DNA from 2 places in the Exiguobacterium sp. MH3 genome. Region 2 is predicted to be linked to the other one. Evidence: a T-box and tRNA genes for the amino acid it is inferred to sense, from the RefSeq annotation. Region 2 holds a T-box; the other holds one or more tRNA genes.
What was found. The T-box of region 2 lies ahead of leuS (leucine--tRNA ligase). A T-box ahead of a tRNA ligase gene usually reads a tRNA of that ligase, here a tRNA-Leu.

Region 1: it encodes a tRNA-Leu, which carries the amino acid that the T-box ahead of leuS (leucine--tRNA ligase) is inferred to sense. The anticodon was not compared.

The regions. Positions count from the first base shown of each region.
Region 1 covers NC_022794.1:1,769,451-1,779,492, forward strand. The annotation lists gene U719_RS09500 (amino acid ABC transporter ATP-binding protein) at 1-688, opposite strand, end outside; gene U719_RS09505 (amino acid ABC transporter permease) at 685-1,329, opposite strand; gene U719_RS09510 (transporter substrate-binding domain-containing protein) at 1,361-2,128, opposite strand; tRNA gene U719_RS09515 (tRNA-Leu) at 2,330-2,413, opposite strand; gene U719_RS09520 (alpha/beta hydrolase) at 2,456-3,388, opposite strand; gene U719_RS09525 (hypothetical protein) at 3,410-3,751, opposite strand; gene U719_RS09530 (S66 peptidase family protein) at 3,767-4,777, opposite strand; gene U719_RS09535 (DUF779 domain-containing protein) at 4,962-5,324, opposite strand; gene adh (aldehyde dehydrogenase) at 5,347-6,867, opposite strand; gene U719_RS09545 (TraR/DksA C4-type zinc finger protein) at 7,063-7,587, opposite strand; gene U719_RS09550 (hypothetical protein) at 7,656-8,438, opposite strand; gene U719_RS09555 (mannitol-1-phosphate 5-dehydrogenase) at 8,692-9,834, opposite strand; gene U719_RS09560 (PTS sugar transporter subunit IIA) at 9,837-10,042, opposite strand, start outside.
Region 2 covers NC_022794.1:2,333,136-2,343,177, forward strand. The annotation lists gene U719_RS12300 (polysaccharide biosynthesis protein) at 1-625, opposite strand, end outside; gene U719_RS12305 (NAD(P)/FAD-dependent oxidoreductase) at 818-2,089, shown strand; gene U719_RS12310 (hypothetical protein) at 2,151-3,128, opposite strand; gene leuS (leucine--tRNA ligase) at 3,260-5,665, opposite strand; T-box leader at 5,713-5,935, opposite strand; gene U719_RS12320 (HAD family phosphatase) at 5,974-6,618, opposite strand; gene U719_RS12325 (GNAT family N-acetyltransferase) at 6,713-7,747, opposite strand; gene U719_RS12330 (MFS transporter) at 7,931-9,109, opposite strand; gene U719_RS12335 (class I SAM-dependent methyltransferase) at 9,263-9,862, shown strand; gene U719_RS12340 (serine aminopeptidase domain-containing protein) at 9,913-10,042, opposite strand, start outside.

The DNA.
Region 1 (10,042 bases), 560 kb from region 2:
GTGGAGAATCAAACAATGCTTGTGGCACGTTCTCTTCGACGATATAGCCACCATCCATGAATAAGACGCGATCTCCAACCTCTCGAGCAAATCCCATCTCATGGGTCACGACGACCATCGTCATGCCTTCAAGGGCAAGCTGTTTCATGACGGCAAGCACGTCACCGACCATTTCCGGGTCAAGCGCTGACGTTGGCTCATCAAACAACATGATTTTCGGATTCATCGCAAGCGCGCGGGCAATAGCGACCCGCTGTTTTTGACCTCCAGATAATTCACCTGGATAATTATCCGCTTTTTCACGTAATCCGACTTTATCGAGTAGTTCAAGTGCCCGCTGTTTCGCCTGTTCTTTATCCGATTTACGCACTTTAATCGGTGCGAGCGTGACGTTTTCTAGCACGGTCTTATGTGGGAAGAGATTAAAATGTTGAAAGACCATCCCGACTTCTTCCCGGACCTTGTTGATATCGACCTTTGGACTCGTAATGTCGAAATCATCGACGATGACCGTGCCACCCGTGATCTCTTCCAATCGATTCAAACAGCGTAAAAACGTACTTTTCCCAGATCCCGACGGACCGATGACACAAACGACTTCTTTTTCTGCAATCGAGACGTTGATGTCTTTTAAGACTTCATTCGAACCGAAGGATTTTTTTAAGTTCTTCACTTCAATGATACTCATCGTAATGTAAACCTCCGTTCCAAGAACTTCGCCACTAAGGACAAGAGATAAATGATGACGAAGTACATCAATCCGACGACAGACCAGACGATAAATGGTTCGAACGTCGTCGATTGCTGAACCTGACCTTGTTGCGTCAAGTCAGCGATTCCGATGATCGACAGCAACGATGTATCTTTTAAGCTGATGATCGATTGGTTCGTAATCGTTGGTAACATCCGTCGGAATGCTTGCGGTAAGATGATCTGTACCATCGTTTGACGCCCTGTCATCCCGAGTGAACGCGCAGCTTCTGTTTGTCCTTTATCAATCGACTGGATACCAGCTCGAATGATCTCCGCAAAATAAGCACCGGCATTGATTGCGACCGTCAATATCCCTGCATACATCCGGTCCATCGATAACCATTCGAGCGAATTGAGTCCAAAATAGATGAAGAATAACTGAACGATGAACGGCGTTCCGCGAATGACATCAATATAGACAATTGCGATCCCGTTTAAGATTTTTGATGGTGATAACCGCATCAATGCGACGACTAAGCCAATCAGAAAGCCGACGATGACCGCGATGATGAAAATATACAATGTGACTTGAAGCCCTTCCAAGAAAAATGGAAATGCGGTTTTGACCACTTCCATTGGCTATCCCACTCCCTTATCGCCTTGCGACTTATTTCAGATACGTGTCAACGATTTTATCGTATTCACCGTTTTCTTTCAGATTCGCAAGCCCTTTGTTGATTTTCTTCATCAGATCCTCGTTCTCACCTTTTAAGACAGCGATTCCGTAGTTGTCCCCGTTGAGACGGTCTCCGACAAGTTTTAATCCAAGGTTTTGTTGTTTGTTTGCATATGAGATGACAGGATAATCTTCAATCAAAGCAGCAGCGTTACCATTCTTCACTTCTTGGAACATCGCTGGACTGTCATTGAACTGTGTGACTGTAAAGCCCAGTTTATCTGCGTTATCCGTTGCATATTTCGCACCCGTCGTTCCCTTTTTGACGGCTACTTTTTTCCCTTTTAAATCGTTGACAGATTTAATACCATTCTCATCTTCTTTGACGACTAGAATAAGACCAGCTTTGAAGTATGGATCCGAGAATGTGACGACTTTCTTCCGTTCTGGCGTAATACTCATACCGGCAATGGCAACGTCCAATTGATTTGCTTGAAGTGCCGGAATGATGCCGCTAAAGTCCATCGCCTCAAATTGAATCTTGAAGTTCTGATCCTTCGCAATTGCTTTCATGAGATCGATGTCGATTCCTTTGTACGTATCCCCGTCTTTATATTCGAATGGTGGATACGTGACGTCAATGCCGACCTTATAAGTCTTTCCTTCAGACGACTCTTCTTCTTTCGAACCGATGCTACATGCACCAAGTACGAGAACACAGCTCATCAAGAGCGCTAGCAAGATACTCCCTTTTTTCATGTTTGTTTCCCCTCTCCTATGTGTTAAAGATTGTCTACTTCACTTAGTACTTTCCCTGAAGAGTACCCTCTTTAAAACGTATTTTACCAGAAAAATTCTAAAAAGATAAATATTTCTGAATTTTTATTCGTTGTAATCGTTTTCTATTCAGCAATAAAAAAAGGGCAACCCCCTGCTGGGATTGCCTCCTTCAATCATTTATGCCGCCGAGAGGACTTGAACCTCCACGGTGTTGCCACCACTAGATTCTGAGTCTAGCGCGTCTACCAGTTCCGCCACGACGACGTTGATTTATGATATTAATATAGCGGGTAAAGAACGGAGTTGTCAATCATTTCGCAAGATGTTGCGAACGAACTTCTCGACGACATCATCATACAATGCTGGATCCTCAAAATAGGCCATCGCATGAGCGGCATTTGGAATGACGACGAGCTCTTTTTCCGTTGGACAAGCTTCATACAGCTCATACACCATGTCTGTCGGTACGAATGTATCCGCCCCACCATGGATGAACAAAATCGGTACTTGTGCCTTTTTGACCTGTTTCAGCGCAGATGCTTCACGGAACGTATAACCAGCCTTTAGCTTCGTCAATACGCTCGTCATGCCTAAGAACGGAAAGTGTGGTAGACGGTACATCCGCTTCATCTGATACGCAAGGACTGCATTAACGGACGTATAGGCACAATCAGAAATGATTCCTTTGATTTGTGGTGGGAGTTGTTCGCCACTCGTCATCAATACGGTCGCCCCTCCCATCGATACGCCATGCAGGAATAGTTTCGCCTCCTGTCCGATCCGTTCAATCAGATAGTTCGACCAACTGAGACAATCTTCCCGATCATGCCATCCGAATCCGATGTAGTGACCGTCACTCATTCCGTGTCCACGATTATCGGGCATCATGACATGGAAACCGGCCTGATGGTACAGATAGGCGAATCCGGCTAAATCCGTTCCGACGCCTCCGTACCCGTGCACGAGAATGACGATCCGATTTGACGGAACAGGTGACGGAAGAAAATGCCCGCGTAACGTTAAACCGTCTTTCGCTTCAATCTCGATCCGCTCAAGCGGTTGCTCCTTGATCCATGTCTGACCAGGTTGCATCAATCGGACCATCTCGTCACTTAGATCTCGATTATTCGATAAGAATGGCTTTGGATTCGTAGCGATTGCCATCTCGTAAAAATAATAACTCGCTGCTACTAATCCGGATCCGATGACTCCGATTCCAATTTTTGTTCTGCGACGCATCTGCCCCACTCCTTCTTTCCGTTATAACTCGATCTTCAGTTGAGCAGCATGGTCATCCTCTTCATCCTGCAAGACTTGTTGACGTAATCGCTGTTCTTGTTGCTGACGCCGGTAGGCAAATTCTTGGACGAGCTCTGTACCCGTGAATCCATCTTCTACGAGTTCGCTCAATAAATCTGTTTCTGTCTCGACGACCTCCCCCGGACGTCGCATGACGAGAACATCTCCGACTTGTGCAATCAGCAATTCATCTTCTAGACGAAGTGCATCGTAAAATGGTTCCGGTAACGTCATCCGACGTGTCTCCGGATTGATATGGACGCGTTTATAAACGCCTAATGCTTGAAACTTACGACGTGCCATTGCGTGCTCTCCTTTTTAGTTGAACGTCAGATCGATTCGTGAATCTTTTCCTTGAATACGAACCGTACCCGTCGCTCCATTGATTAACGTCACCTGCGGCGGCTGATGACCGATGTCAAGATCGTATAAGACTGGTAAGCCTGTCTCATCCGCTAGATATTGATACACGTTTAGCCATGTCAGGTCTTCTGTAATCCTTGCAGACGTGCGCCCGAATAAAAAGCCAGCCGCATGGTTGAACCAGCCAGCATACGCCATTTGTCGCAGCGTCCGGTGCACCTCTGCCGAATTCGCTTCAGACACCTCAAAGTACCAGAGTATCGGTTCTCCGTTGATCTCTTCACGCTGGAAACGCTGCACATCTCCATACGGTGTCCCAATCAGATGGCGAATCGTCTCTAGGCACCCACCAAGTATACGTCCGGTCACTTCTGTTCGCTCATCAAGTGCTTTCCATTCCGTCGCTTCCGTTAGCTGAAATAACGAACCTGCTGGACGTTCTTCATCAGTCCATTTGGATTGATAACGATCGGAAGCCCACTGTGTAACGGTTCCTCCAGTTGGCGTCGCAAGTACTCGTCGCCAGGCACTTGTCGTCTCGTCCCATTCTTCACTTCGAAGCTCAACGAAATTCGGACCATGTGCTGTTGCAATTCCCGTCTGAAGCGTCAGACTGAGCAATAGCGTACTGATATCGGAATAGCCAAGCAACCATTTTGTTTGGTAAGTAGCTAGCGTCAACTCAGGTAAAAGATCAATGGCGCGTTCCCCGCCAAATGGCGGGATGACGGCATCAATCGTCTCATCCGTCATCATGCGGTTCAATTCTTCGGCCCGTTGTTTAGCCGGTGCACTCTCAGCATGTTGATGCGACCAAATCGTTTCGCCTAAACGGACGTTCATTTGTCGTGCTTGTACCTGTTCAACTGCTCGTTCGACCCATTCCTGTTGCTGTTCACTTAATCCGGAGGAGGGCGCCGTCACTCCGATCGTTTGACCTGTCCAACCTAAAAATGGATATTTCATGGTGACCCCCTATAATGTCATAGTGTGAAACTATCTTCTCGTCAAAATATGAGTTCATTATACCGTTCTTATGCCGCATTACCAACTTTTATCCTGTTCGAACGTCGTGATACGAACAAAAAACACGATTCCGTACGAGCGACCTGAATGAACAAGTCACCTCGACGAAACCGTGTTTGATTCCTTAGCTTGATGCTGATAGTTCAGCGTATTCCTCTTGCGTGAACGCACGGGAGCGTGTCAAAAAACGTTTCCCTTCGACACCTTCAAGAGAGAACATTCCGCCTCGACCATCCACGACATCAATGATGAGTTGCGTATGTTTCCAGTACTCATATTGATCTTCATGAATATAAAACGGACAACCACCGATCTCTCCCAGTTTTTTATCCTGATCTCCCAGGAATAGATCACCCTGCGCAAAACACATCGGGGAACTGCCATCGCAACAACCACCAGATTGATGAAACATCAACGGACCGTGTTTTTCTCTCAACTGGTCGATTAACTCTAGACAAGCTGCTGTCGCCTGAACACGTTCCACCATTTGCATCCACGTCCTTTCCGACTTAGAAGAAACCGAGTTTATTCGGGTTGTAGCTAACGAGTAGGTTTTTCGTCCGTTGGTAATGGTTGAGCATCATCTTATGGTTTTCACGTCCGATCCCTGACATTTTGTAACCACCAAACGCCGCGTGAGCTGGATATTGGTGATAACAGTTCGTCCAGACACGTCCTGCTTCGATTGCACGACCAAACCGGTAAGCACGGTTCATATCGCGTGTCCAGACGCCGGCACCAAGACCATATAACGTATCATTCGCAATTTCGAGTGCTTCTTCTTCCGTTTTGAATGTCGTGACCGATAGAACCGGTCCGAAAATTTCTTCTTGGAAGATTCGCATCTTGTTATGCCCTTTGAAGATCGTTGGTTGGATGTAATATCCTTCGGCAAGATCCCCTTCAAGCATGTTACGCTCTCCACCGATGAGACACTCTGCGCCTTCCGACTTACCGATTTCAAGATATGAAAGGATTTTCTCCATCTGTTCGTTCGAAGCTTGAGCCCCCATCATGACGTCCGAATCAAGAGGATTTCCGATCTTGATGGCTTTGACACGCTCAAGAACACGTTCCATGAACGGCTCGTAAATTGATTCTTGAATCAAGGCACGCGACGGACACGTACAGACTTCTCCTTGGTTCAACGCAAACATCAGTAATCCTTCGATTGCTTTATCGAAGAAAGCATCATCTGCCTGCATGATATCTTCGAAGAAGATGTTCGGTGATTTCCCACCGAGCTCGAGGGTGACCGGAATCAAGTTTTGCGATGCGTACTGCATGATCAAACGTCCTGTCGTTGTCTCACCCGTAAAGGCGATTTTGGCAATCCGTTTGCTCGACGCGAGCGGTTTCCCTGCTTCAAGACCAAAACCGTTGACGATGTTAAGAACACCCGGTGGGAGTAAATCCTCAATGAGCTCAACGAGTACCATGATGCTCGCTGGTGTTTGTTCTGCTGGTTTTAAGACGACACAGTTTCCTGCTGCGAGAGCCGGTGCCAGCTTCCAGACAGCCATCAGGAGAGGGAAGTTCCACGGAATGATTTGACCAACGACGCCAAGTGGCTCATGGAAGTGGTACGCTACCGTGTCTTGATCGAGTTCGCCGACCGAACCTTCTTGGGCACGGATGACGCCGGCGAAATAACGGAAGTGATCGATTGCGAGCGGTAGATCGGCGTTGAGTGTCTCACGGACCGCTTTCCCGTTCTCAAGTGTCTCTGCATAAGCGAGCATCTCAAGGTTTTCTTCCATCCGATTCGCGATTTTATTTAAAATGTTTGAGCGTTCCGTTACAGACGTTTTTCCCCATGCTTCTTTTGCCGCGTGTGCTGCATCAAGAGCCAGTTCGATGTCTTCCTTACCGGAACGAGCGACTTGGCACAATACTTTACCAGTGACAGGTGTGACATTATCAAAATATTCTCCCCCGACAGGTGCCGTCCACTTTCCATTGATGTAATTTTCATACCGTTCCTTGTACTGTACTTTTGACCCTTGCTTGTTCGGAATGTCATAAATCATGCGTTATTTCCTCCCTCAACTAAAATGGTCAAGCAGTGAGACGGATGCTTGTATGCGCTTACATTTTAATATAGGCTAAAACAGCCCCCTCGATACCATCGTACCAAAATTATATGAAAAGTCAAAAAATTCCGGTAAATATCTGTGATTTTTTTCGAGAAAAAACATCTCCATTTTCGGGAGATGTTTTGCCGGTCAAGACCGTGTCGGGTCAATTCCGTCTTCTTGGTCAGACGGTGTATCGGAACTACCGAAATCACTTACTTTCGAGAATCCATCCGTATCACCGTCGATGTCTTTCCCGCGGGCTGTAACAGATGGATCCAGTACATCTTCTTCACTTGGTCGCGAATTCGGATCGTTCTCGTTTTGTTCTGCTTCTTCTTTTGCATGCTCGATACATAATAGCGTTTCCGGAATGATATCAAGACGCTCAATCTCAATCTCTTTTCCACAGACCTTACAAATGCCATACGTTCCGTCCTCGATCGCTTTTAGGGCACGATCCACATCAGAGAGCATATCCTCTTGCATGTCCGTGATCGCTTGATCGCGTTCCCGTAAGAATAATTCATCGCCGGAATCGGCAGGATGATTATCGTAACTCGACAATTCACCTTCATCGTAATCGGTATCGCGTTGTTCGATGTTTGATGTCGTCTTTTCTTTTTCCTTTAATAATCGTTGCTTGAATTCTTCCGTCTGTTGTTTAGATAACATGATTGTTCGACTCCCCTTCGTTAGAACCTCTGTTAAGAATGTAGCCTATTCGAAGAAGAGTTAAACCATCACGAACACTTATAAGAACGAATTGATCCATGAAGATCACAGATAACCGTCATGCATTCATTCCCATCGTTAAAACAAATCTGATGTGATCGTCCGTTCTTGGATGTCGTGATGTCATCGATCCACAGTTGCGAAGCATCTGCCGAAGACAGCATCGCGATTTTGTCACGAATCATGAATAAATCAAACGGTAACAGATTCAAGGATTGAATCGTTAACCCATGTTTACGGAAAAGTGGATCAAGCTGGTATTGCGAGAGACTATATAAAGACTTTTCCGTCCCACCAATCAGTAGTTGAATCGAATGTGACGGTTCATGACTGTCGATTCGTTCCTTATGCAGGATGATTCGTCCTCGAACACCAGACTCATTGAATATTCGTTGCGTATCCTCTTGTGACAGTCGTGGTCCACCTTCCTTGACCTTTAAGACGATGTGGGCGAATTCCGCAAAATCCGGTTTTCCGATTTCAAGCGCTGGGATATGACGGACTTCTTCTCGTTCAATGATTTCAATCAAGTCACGCTCTACTTTGACACTGACCGTATCTGTTGAAAAGACACGAACGTCGATCACAAATTGATCAAGTACTGCATTTACTTCGATCGTGTAAGTCAAATCAAGGTTTTTTTCTTGTTCAACCAATAGTCGATTCAAGATGAGTTGATGCAATAAATGGACTGGTGTACGTGAAGAAAATTGACTCGAATAAATCAAATGTTTTGGTCCGGTTCCTTTTGTTGCTTTTGGTCGTGCTCCGTTTAATCTATATACGTTCACTTTATAATTCAACATATTATCACCTTCTCTTACCTGAAAAATCGGAATAGAGATGTTCCGTTCATATAGCGTACAATGTATTTTAATCGCTAAATATTCGTTTTCGAATATTCCAAATTGAATATACAAATTGTAATCAAATTGTGATAGAAGATTTGCAAAAACTGATTATTTCGATGACGATGCGCTACGTGTTATTAGATATACAAAACCACCCTTCACGTAACGTGAAAGGTGGTGCGCACACTTATTCTCAAGCAATCGAATTGACTTGTTGTTGCATCGCTTCATAATGTTCGATGATTCGAGATCCAAGTGGATCCGTTGCTGACAGTTTTAGATATGCGTTTAACGCATCTTCAATTCCATGTTTCGTGATATATGCATTTAATTCAGAAGATTCTGAATCATTTGGATCGAAATAGGTCAGTGCTGCTGCGATTCCGCGCGCTAATCCATCTGCTTCAATCCCGCGCTCCATCAATTCCTTCGCTGGTTTGACGAGTCGGTCACTTGGACTCAGTTTACGAATCGGTGAACGAGCGACACGAATGATTTCATCATGAATTCGCGGGTTTTCAAAGCGTTTCATATTCTTTTGGATATACGCACTATGGTCGACGGGGTTAAAGCCGTACTTTTCAAGTAACAACCACCCTGTTTCGTAAAGTGCTGTCTGGACACCACGACGGATGCGTGGATCCGTTAGACTTTCAGCGATTGTCTCTTTATGAAAGAGTGCTCCGAGGTACGAAGCGATCGCATGTCCCGTATTAACGGTGAACAGTTTCCGCTCGATGAACGGTTCGATGTTTTCGACATAGGTAACACCTTTAATCCGTGGATAGGCTTCCGGTAGTCCAGTCGTCTCAATCACCCATTCGAAGAATTCTTCCACTTCGACGTACAACGGGTCTTCATGATGCTGAAGCGGCACGATCCGGTCAACCGCTGCATTCGGGAAATACCAGTTCTCCGCTACCGTCTGATGTTTCGCTACCTCCGCTTGCAAGTGTTTTGACCCACCGATCATATTCTCACACGCAATGACGTAGACAGGTGTCTGTTGATCACGTTGACGTAACCCTTCCGCGATCAAAGGAGCTACTTTCGACAACAAGCTCGGACCGACAGCTGTCGTAATCACATCTGCATCGCGAATCGCTGCAATGACCTGATCCGGTTCAGACAAACTGTTGAGCGCCGTCACGCCGTCGACCCGTTCACGTCCTCCTTGTTCAGAGGCATAACCGACCTCATAGGTATGTCGTGATTTTAATGCATCGACGACCGTCGTATTGACATCTACGAAACAGACTTCGTAACCCGTCTTGACGAGTTGTAAGCCGATGAAACCACGTCCAATGTTACCGGCACCAAAATGAATGGCTTTCATGCTTACACCTCCGCTGTCAATAAGGCAATGATTTCTTCTTTTGATTTCGCTGCCACGATACGCTCGACGTTCTCCTCATCGGAGCAAATGACTGCGATATTCGATAACAACTCGAGGTGTTCGTCCCCAACACCAGCGATACCGATGACGAGTCGTGCTTGTTCCGTTCCGAACGCTACGCCTTGCGGTACTTGTAGAATCGATAGCC
Region 2 (10,042 bases):
TCGTTGCGGCAAATGCTGCACCTGAATCAAACAAATAAATCGCGATGCTGACTCCTGCAAGCAAGAAGATGATCCGGACGATTTGTTCCAAGATTTGCGAAATCGCGGTCGGTCCCATCGATTGATATCCTTGGAAGTATCCACGCGTCATACTCATCGGTGGAATCAAGAGTAAAGCGAAACTCACGCCACGAATCGTCATCGTGACAGCATCAACGTATGCTGCTGAATCAACGTCACCACCTGGAATGGCCCGGTGTGCTAAATACGGTGCGAGAAAGAATAAAGCAAGGAAGGAAACAATCCCGGTCAAGGACATGATTTTCAGACCAGACCGATATAATCTTTCACTCGTATCATACTCTCCTAATGCATTGTATTTGGCGACGAATTTCGAGACGGCGACAGGAATCCCTGCTGTCGCGAGTCCGATCATGATCGCATAATAGTTATAGGCATACGTATAAAACATAATACCTGTAGCACCGACCATGAACTGGAATGGAAAGAGGTAGATCAAACCTAGTGCGCGGGAAATCAGTGACGCACCGGATAGGAGCATCGTCCCACGAACGAATCCCGCATTACCGGGAGAAGTGGACTGTTTATTGTTGACTGTGGACATGGTAACATCCCTCACGCTTTCTAATTTTTAAACTCGACACTCTAATCATGACTGTCTCATTATACAAGTTCTCTCGTACACAATTGCAAATCATTATACCGCTGTCTTTCTGGAATTGAAAGAGACGGTTTGTTTACAGTCGCAACTTCTGCTAAAGTGAAACAAGCAGAATTCTATGAATGAGGTGACCATATGTACGATGTAATCGTAATCGGGGGCGGACCGAGCGGCTTGATGGCAACGCTCGCCTCCTTACAAGCTGGAGCTCGAACACTCCTGCTCGATAAAGGGAATAAATTAGGAAGGAAGCTCGCAATCTCTGGCGGCGGACGCTGTAACGTCACGAATCGAAAACCACTCGACGAGCTCGTCCAGTCGATCCCGGGAAACGGACGTTTCTTATATAGCGCCTTCTCTCAATTCAACAATGAATCGATCATCGAACTCTTCGAAGGATTTGGCGTCGCACTTAAAGAAGAGGACAACGGTCGGATGTTCCCTGTCTCAGATAAGGCAGCGGATGTCGTTCGTGTATTGATCGATCAAATCCGCGCGCATGGTGCCGAGATTCAAACGGATGCGCAAGTCGCTACGCTCGATTTCCATCCGGATGGTTCTTTTGCAGCTGTCATATTAGAGAATGGCATGCGTCTTGAAGCGAAAAGTTGTATCGTCGCGGTCGGTGGTCAATCTGTTCCGCATACCGGTTCAACGGGTGACGGCTATCCGTGGGCTGAAAAAGCGGGTCACACGATCACGGAACTCTTCCCAACGGAAGTTCCGATTCTGTTAGGTGATACGTTCATTCACGAAAAAACATTACAAGGGCTGTCGCTGCGTGACGTCGCTCTAACGGTCCACGGTAAAAAAGATAAGGCGATCAAGACACATACAGGTGATCTACTGTTCACACACTTCGGTTTAAGTGGTCCGATTGCTTTACGGTGTAGCCAATATACGATCAAAGAACGCAAACGTTCGAAAGAAACGATCGTTCATCTATCGATTGATCTCTTCCCGGACGAATCCCTCGGTGCCTTAACGGAACGTTTCCAAGCAGCCCTTGCCGCAAATCCGAAGAAAACAGTCCGCAATGCTCTTCGTGGTTTCGTACCAGAACGGTTGCTTGAACTCCTATTTGCTCAAATCGGCTTTGGCGATGAAGTCTGTACACAAGTGAAGAAACAAGACTGGACGGACTTCCTCCAACAATTGAAACGATTCCCACTCAGAGCAACGGGAACGCTCGATTTCGATAAAGCCTTCGTCACGGGTGGCGGCGTCTCGATCAAAGAGATTGATCCAAAAACAATGATGTCAAAAAAAGCCGAACGATTATTCTTCGCTGGTGAAATTCTTGATATTCACGGCTATACGGGTGGATACAACATTACAGCCGCGTTCGTGACGGGTCATTGCGCCGGTAGCCACGCCGCAGAAATGGCACGTGACACTGTCTCTTAATATGAACAAGACCCGATTCGTCTGTGTTAATCAGAAGAATCGGGTCTTTTCTTTTTATGCATCAGTCAATCGGTGTGAACGATCGGCTCGAAAACTTATCTGTCTCGACTAAGGCAAACAATTCATTATCCTGTACGAAAATCCCTTTTGAACCATAGACCTTCGGACTTGCCGTCTCTCCCGTGATCGTCTGATCTTTCTGATCAATCGAATAGAGATAGAGTGCTTCTGAATCAAGTGTGTAGATGCGTCCTTGTCGTTCCGCAAGACCAATTGGTCGGAAGTCGGATTCGAATACTTTCTTCGCATCACTTCGCATCCCATTCGCCGGTTCAATTTTACTTCGTTCTACGATCGATAAATACGGCGGCTTTTGCTTTTTCTTTAAAGCCCGTTTTTTCTTTTCCGACGCATCTGGATCAATCTTAATTTTATCCTCTTTCATGGCGAAACGAGTCAATTCCACACGTCCGATTGCACGGATATGATTGATCGTATAGAATTCCTTTTTCTTCGCATCATATCCAAGCCCATGGAAACTGTCTCGAATCGTCGTCCCCTGTACTTTTTCACGTTTTTCTTCGCTCCAGACACCATCTTTTCGCGTGATTGTCACGAGAATCTGATTCGATGTCAATAAAGCGACGGTCTCTCCGTCAACGAGTGTCATGCCATCGAGGCCAGAAAGAAGTAATTTCCCTTCTTCTAATTGGAAGGAGGCATTGATCCTCTCACCTGTTCCACTAATTTCAAAGAAACGATAATCGTCTGTGACGACGAGGTACGACCCGATGGAATCATCATATAACATCTGCTGGACATTCTTAATTAATGGTTCTTCCGGATTCGGAATAGCTGAAGGCGTTTTCGTCGGCACCTGTTTGACAGCTGCCTGATGCTTCGATTGCGTCTCGATTTTCGCGAACGTTTCCTGAATACGCGACATCGTCTCTGGTTTTGAGAAGACGAGCAGTACACAAAGAATCAAACCCGAAACGACGGCAAAAATCGTTGTATAGACTATATAAGATCGTTTCATTGATGGTAATCGCCTTTCTTTCTCGGTTTCTGATTCAGTGTAGCAGAAGGACGTTCAAAAAAAAAGCGGACTTGCGACGGAAATGAAGAAACCCCTTCCATTCGTATCAAGTGAACGGAAGGGGTCATGACTTAGTTCGCGACGATATTGATGAGTTTTTTCGGTACGACGATGACTTTTCGAACCGTCTTGTCGCCGATCCATTCTTGTGTCTTTTCGTCGGCAAAGGCAAGTGCCTCGATTTCTTCTTTTGTCGCGTCGATGTTGATTTCGATTTTCGAGCGAACTTTTCCGTTCACTTGAATGACGAATTCCATCGTATCGCTGACGAGTTTCGATTCATCGAATGTTGGCCATGCCGCATACGTCAATGTCTCTTCAAATCCAAGTTGTTCCCAGAGTTCCTCACCAAGGTGCGGTGCAACTGGTGTTAACAATTGGATGAATCCACGAAGGAAGTGACGCGGAAGCACCGGCTGTTTGTTTGCTTCGTTGACGAAGACCATGAGTTGCGAAATTCCGGTGTTGAACTGGATGTTCGCGAAGTCTTCCGTAACCTTCTTGACCGTCTGGTGGTATGTCCGTTCGAAGTCAGCATCGACTTCTGTGACATCTTGAATGTCTGCTGTCCGTTCGAACAAGCGCCAGACACGATCGAGGAAACGACGCGCACCGTCAAGTCCGTTCTCAGACCAGGCAACTGATGCATCGAGTGGACCCATGAACATTTCATACAAGCGTAACGTATCCGCACCATGCGATTTAACGATTTCATCCGGATTGATGACGTTACCGCGTGATTTCGACATTTTCTCGTTGTTCTCTCCAAGAATCATCCCTTGGTTGTATAACTTCTGGAATGGTTCTTTTGTTGGCACGACGCCTGCATCATACAAGACTTTATGCCAGAAGCGTGCATACAATAAGTGGAGAACGGCGTGTTCCGCACCACCGATGTAAATATCGACTGGAAGCCAGTATTTTAATTTTTCTGGATCCGCGATCGCCTCTTCATTGTGCGGATCGATGAAACGAAGATAATACCAGCAGCTTCCGCCCCATTGTGGCATCGTATTCGTCTCGCGACGCCCTTTCATTCCTGTTTCAGGATCCGTATAATCCAACCAGTCTTCCGCAAGCGCAAGTGGTGATTCGCCTGTACCAGACGGCTTGATCTCCGGAATGATTGGAAGTTCGAGCGGTAATTCCTCTTGGCTAAGCGTCTTCATCGAACCATCTTCCATATGAACGACTGGGATTGGCTCACCCCAATACCGTTGACGACTGAACAACCAGTCGCGGAGACGATACGTGATTTTCTTGCGTCCGACTTGATTCGTTTCGAGTTCAGCAATCATCGTCTCGATTGCTTCTTGTTTTCCAAGACCATCAAGCATATGCGAGTTGACGTGTTCGCCCTCTCCTGTATAGGCTGCTTCATCGACGTTTCCACCCGCGACGACCTCAACGATTGGCAAGTCGAATTGTTTCGCGAATTCATGGTCGCGCTCATCGTGTCCTGGAACCGCCATGATTGCACCCGTTCCATAAGAAACAAGGACATAATCAGCGATCCAGATCGGAAGACGATCACCTGAGATTGGATTGACGGCGAAAGCACCCGTGAAGACGCCTGTTTTTTCCTTCGCTAAATCCGTCCGTTCGAGGTCTGACTTCGTTTGGACTTGCGAAATGTACGTATCGACGGCTTCCTTGTGATCCGCTGTCGTGATGTCAGCTACGAATGGATGCTCCGGCGCAAGCACGAGGTACGTCGCACCAAAGATTGTGTCCGGACGTGTCGTAAAGACCGTAACTTGTTTTTTATGTCCATCAATCGTGAAATCGATCTCAGCACCTTCTGATTTCCCGATCCAGTTCCGTTGCATCTCTTTAACAGAATCCGGCCAATCGAGGTCATCGAGATCTTCAAGAAGACGATCCGCATATTCCGTGATTTTCAAGACCCACTGACGCATCGGAACACGCACGACCGGATGATTTCCGCGTTCAGATAATCCGTCGATGACTTCTTCATTCGCAAGAACGGTTCCAAGTGCCGGGCACCAGTTGACCGCGACTTCGTCCACGAACGCGAGTCCTTTTTCATACAACTTCGTAAAGATCCACTGTGTCCATTTGTAGTACTTCGGATCCGTCGTGTTGATTTCACGATCCCAGTCATAGGAGAATCCAAGTTCTTTCAGCTGACGCTTGAACGTCTCGATGTTTTTCGCTGTGAATTCACGTGGGTCATTCCCTGTATCGAGGGCGTATTGTTCTGCTGGTAACCCGAACGCATCCCAACCCATTGGGTGCAAGACGTTGTATCCTTGCATCCGTTTCATCCGCGCGAGGATGTCCGTTGCCGTGTAGCCTTCCGGGTGTCCAACGTGGAGTCCGGCACCTGACGGATACGGGAACATATCAAGGGCATAAAACCCTTCTTTTTCTGGATCTTCTGTCGTGACGAAGGCGTTGTCTTGATCCCAACGCGCCTGCCATTTTGGTTCAATTTCGCGATGATTGTACGGCATGTCTTTTCCTCCTCTAATCTAAAAAAAACCGGTCCTCCGCCCCTAGGAATAGGGACGAAAGACCGGTTTGGCTTCCGCGGTACCACCCACGTTGTCTATCTATGACAGACCGCTTGATTCACAGATAACGGTGTGAAGGACCGGATTCGCTACTACGACTTCACGAATCGTGCTCCCTGACGAGTTCACGGTTGTTACCGACTGGTTCGCACCCTCCACCAGCTCTCTTGACGGCACCTTTCCCCTACTACTTCAGTTCCCTGCATTTGACTATCTTTTCCTAGTGTAATCTGTTTCTTCCTCAAGCGTCAACGCTTCCGTAAAATTTCCTCGATTTCCGCATGCGATCGCGCAATATGATCTGCTTGTTCTAAACGTTGCGCTGGCATCCGGTCATCAAGAAGCGCAATCACTTCCATACCAGCTGCTTTTGCGCCGATCATCCCGTTTGCAGCGTCTTCAATGACGAGACAATTCTCAGGTGCGTGCCCGATTCGTGATGCCGCAAGTCGAAAAATCGCGGGATCCGGCTTCGAACGCACGACTTCTTCCCCACTGACGTAATGCGTGATTGGAAGCTCGTAATGACGGATGACGAGTTCGATTTTTTGAAGCGAACTCGAAGAAGCGATCCCGATATCGTAACCAAGAGATGTCGCTTGTTCGATGACTTGTTTGACTCCCTCTTTTAAACCACACGCCTCTGGTTTTGCATGAATTTGAAACAAGCGATGTTCTTCCTCAAGTAAAGCACTCGCTGTTTCTGGGAGCTCGTGTTGCGCGACAAGTTCTTCCCACATCTCATCTCCTGTTTTCCCCATGAATGTCGCATACTGAACCGGATCGAGCGGAATCGATAACGTTTTGAACATCTGCTGGTGGACCTCAAAGTAGCGGATTTCACTATCTAAGATGACCCCATCCATATCAAAAATAAGACCTCGTTTTTTCAAGACACATCCCCCTCAATTGATCTATCATGATTTCAGCATATCAAAAAAACGACTACACGATGTAGTCGTTTCACCTTCTTCATTTAGTTACTGTTTAACTTGTCGCCATTTGGACACTGGTTTGTCGGTAAGCCGGAAAATAATCCGAATTAGCATCTGACCCGTATCGTATACACAACTGATCGTATATGGCTGGTTGAAGAATCGATTTTCCTTGATGATACTCAAATAAACGGTACCCGGTGTAACGGCATTTACTCTCAAAGAGACTATCCCGTTCTTGATATCCACCTCCGAGATGTTGTTCGACGAGACCGCGTGCTTTCGCCTGAAGAATCGCTTCGTACTCAAGTCGTTGATTTGGGAACATCTTCGCTTCGTCCCGCTTACAACCAATCAAATGACCGTGGGCATATTCTTTTCCGAGCAATACGAAGTATCCACCAACAGGTTCTCCGTCGATTTCCGCAATCAGTAACAATGGCTCACAGAGTGGATTCGCTTCCAATAATTGCTCAAAATAACTCGCCGTAAAATAGTAATGAGCCGAAGCATTCTTCCGGTCCATCGTTTCATGATACAACGCCAAAAAAACAGATAAATCGTCTCGTGTTCCTGTTCTAACGGTTAACGGTGAAGCGAGCGATTTACGAATCATACTTCTCGTTTTCTTATGGAACGTCTGCATGATTTCTTCTAGTGAGGGGCGCAAATCAATGCTCGTCGTATGACGGATGAAAGAAGCTTCCGTCCAGTTACGCATGAGTCGTTCATTGCCCGTCAACGGATTAAAGCGAATCATTTCCGAGACGACCGATTCTTGCTCCGCCCACCTTTCAAACGATAGACGTGCATGTTGCATTTCAGTTGCGGTTAAGCGACCGACGATTTCCGGTCCGCCGTAGCCATACGGCGTGATGAGATCTGAATAAGGCGTATCAAAAATCCGACGCTTTAAAAAGGGATAGAACAGTGTTCCCGCATGACCTTCATAACGAAATAACACCGCTTGCTCAGACGGTCTAGCGTTAAGCGTGACGTATTGGTGACTGTAGAAGATATCAAGAGGCTGTTGCTGTACGTGTGTCGTCCAAGTTGCGGCATCTGTGATGAATTGACACCTTTCCATTCGTGCACCTCCAGTCAAAAAGAAGCAACGTTCACATGAACTTTCTTTTCAAGTTCTTGATTAGAAAGTACCCGTTTCTTTGCCGAAATATTCCATATTAATAATGATTTGTTTTATAATTAGCGCATTAATGATGTAAAAAAAAGACAGCGAATCTAATGTCCGCTGTCTTACAGATGATGCTCATGATGTGATTTTAGGAATGGCACGAAGGAATACGACGCCTGCTAACAGAATCAATCCAATCAATGTCAAGAAGACCGCTGACATACCGGATAAATCGTAGATCAACCCTCCGACGGTCGGACTGATCATCCGTCCCGCTGAAGCGGCAATATTGACGTATCCCTGGAACTCTCCTTCTTTTCCGATTGGCGCGAGTCTCGCCGCCATAGCAGGAACCGCTGGCCAGATGAACATCTCACCAATCGTCAAAATGATCATCGCGACGAGGAACATCTTGAAGCCGCCTGCGAACGGAACGATCAGATAAGACAAGAGGAAGATTCCTGTACCGGTCATCAATTGTCGCTTCAAGTCATCTCCAAACCACCGGAGAATTGGTGTTAATAAAGGTTGTGCGAACACGATGAGTGCTCCGTTGATCGTCCAAAGAATCGAGTACTCGGAAATCGTGACACCGAGCGATTTCGTGTGTACGGCAAAGGTTCCTTGCCATTGCACATAAACGAACCAAAGTAAGGCATACCCGATCGAGACGAGCAACATCGTCCTTGCCGCACCGCGCGCAAGGGGTGTGCGTGTCGTTTCGATCTCGTCATGTGCCGCATGCATCCGCGCTGGTGCCTGAATCCAGGATAAACCGACGAACAAAATGATGGCAAAGGCGATGTAGAGGACGAGATTGGCGATGAAGATGTACTGAATCGAAAAGGCAGCGATTTGACCACTGACTGCTGTCCCGAGCGCTACACCGACATTTTGTGCGACATAGATCGCATTAAAGGCACGGCGCCCGCCTTCCGGCCAGATGACACCCGTCATCGCGTAGATCGTCGGAAAAACCATCCCACCGACGAATCCAATCAATCCAAGCATCGCGACGTATCCGAGATACGTCTGATGAAATAGCAACAAGCCAACGGAAGACAGGACAAGTCCGATGACACTGATGACAAGCGTCTTCTTGCCACCGAGACGGTCAAACGCTTTTCCACCTAAGTAGTTTCCGACGATTGCTAAGGCAGAGTTGACGAACAATGCCATCCCTGCTTTTGTCATCGACTCTCCTAAATATTCATGAATATATAATGTATTAAACGGCCATAAAAAAGAGGATCCCGTCGTATTGATGGCCATCGCAAGGACGAGGATCCAGACCGCTTTTGGTAATTTTGGCATACCTGTGGTCCTCCTATTTCATTCTCAACCTTGCCACTTTACGCAATCCGTCCCCTAACTGTCAAGCTACTTCGCTTTTCGTCAACGAATCAAAAAATGATATAATGCAGAAAGAATCTTGCACATACTGAACCATTACTAGAAAAACAGACTATAGGAACAGGAGTCTATGCCATGTCACTTGCCCGTGTATTACCTTATACGAAACAATTACTCGAGTCCGTTATCGAGCCCGGAGACTGCGTCGTCGATATGACTGCCGGAAATGGACATGATACACAGTTTTTAGCAGAACGTGTCGGTCCAGAAGGAAGGGTTCTTGCGTTCGACGTCCAGGCACAAGCCATTGAGGAATCGACGCGACGTCTCGACGAAGCCGGAATGTTAGCACGCGTCGACCTTTACCATGAAAGCCACATCCATGTCGGTGCCCGTCTTTCGGACGAACAACGTCCTGTCCGCGCTGGTGTCTTCAATCTCGGATACCTGCCTGGAAGCGACAAATCAATCACGACGACCGGAGAAGAGACGCTTGAAGCACTCGATGCCCTCCTCCCGGTCCTCGCTCCCGGCGGTCTTGTCGTCCTCGTCGTCTATCACGGTCACTTGGAAGGAAAACGAGAACGTGACGCTGTCCTCGATTACGTCACAGCCCTTGATCAGCAAGATTATGCCGTTCTCCAGTATCGCTTCTTGAACCAACAAAATCATCCCCCGTTCATCATCGCGATCGAGAAAAAAGTACGCGGATGATGGGCACAAAAAAGTGATGCCCCTTTTTTAGAGGCATCACTTTTGTGATTTCATTCTTCAACAAGCTTAAAGAACAACATTAATTTTTCTGCAAACCGTGTGTTCAACCGTTCGAAACTAAAATGCGGAAAACCGAGTAGACGTTGTAAGTAAATCTGATCGCCACCCATTTTCCGGCAT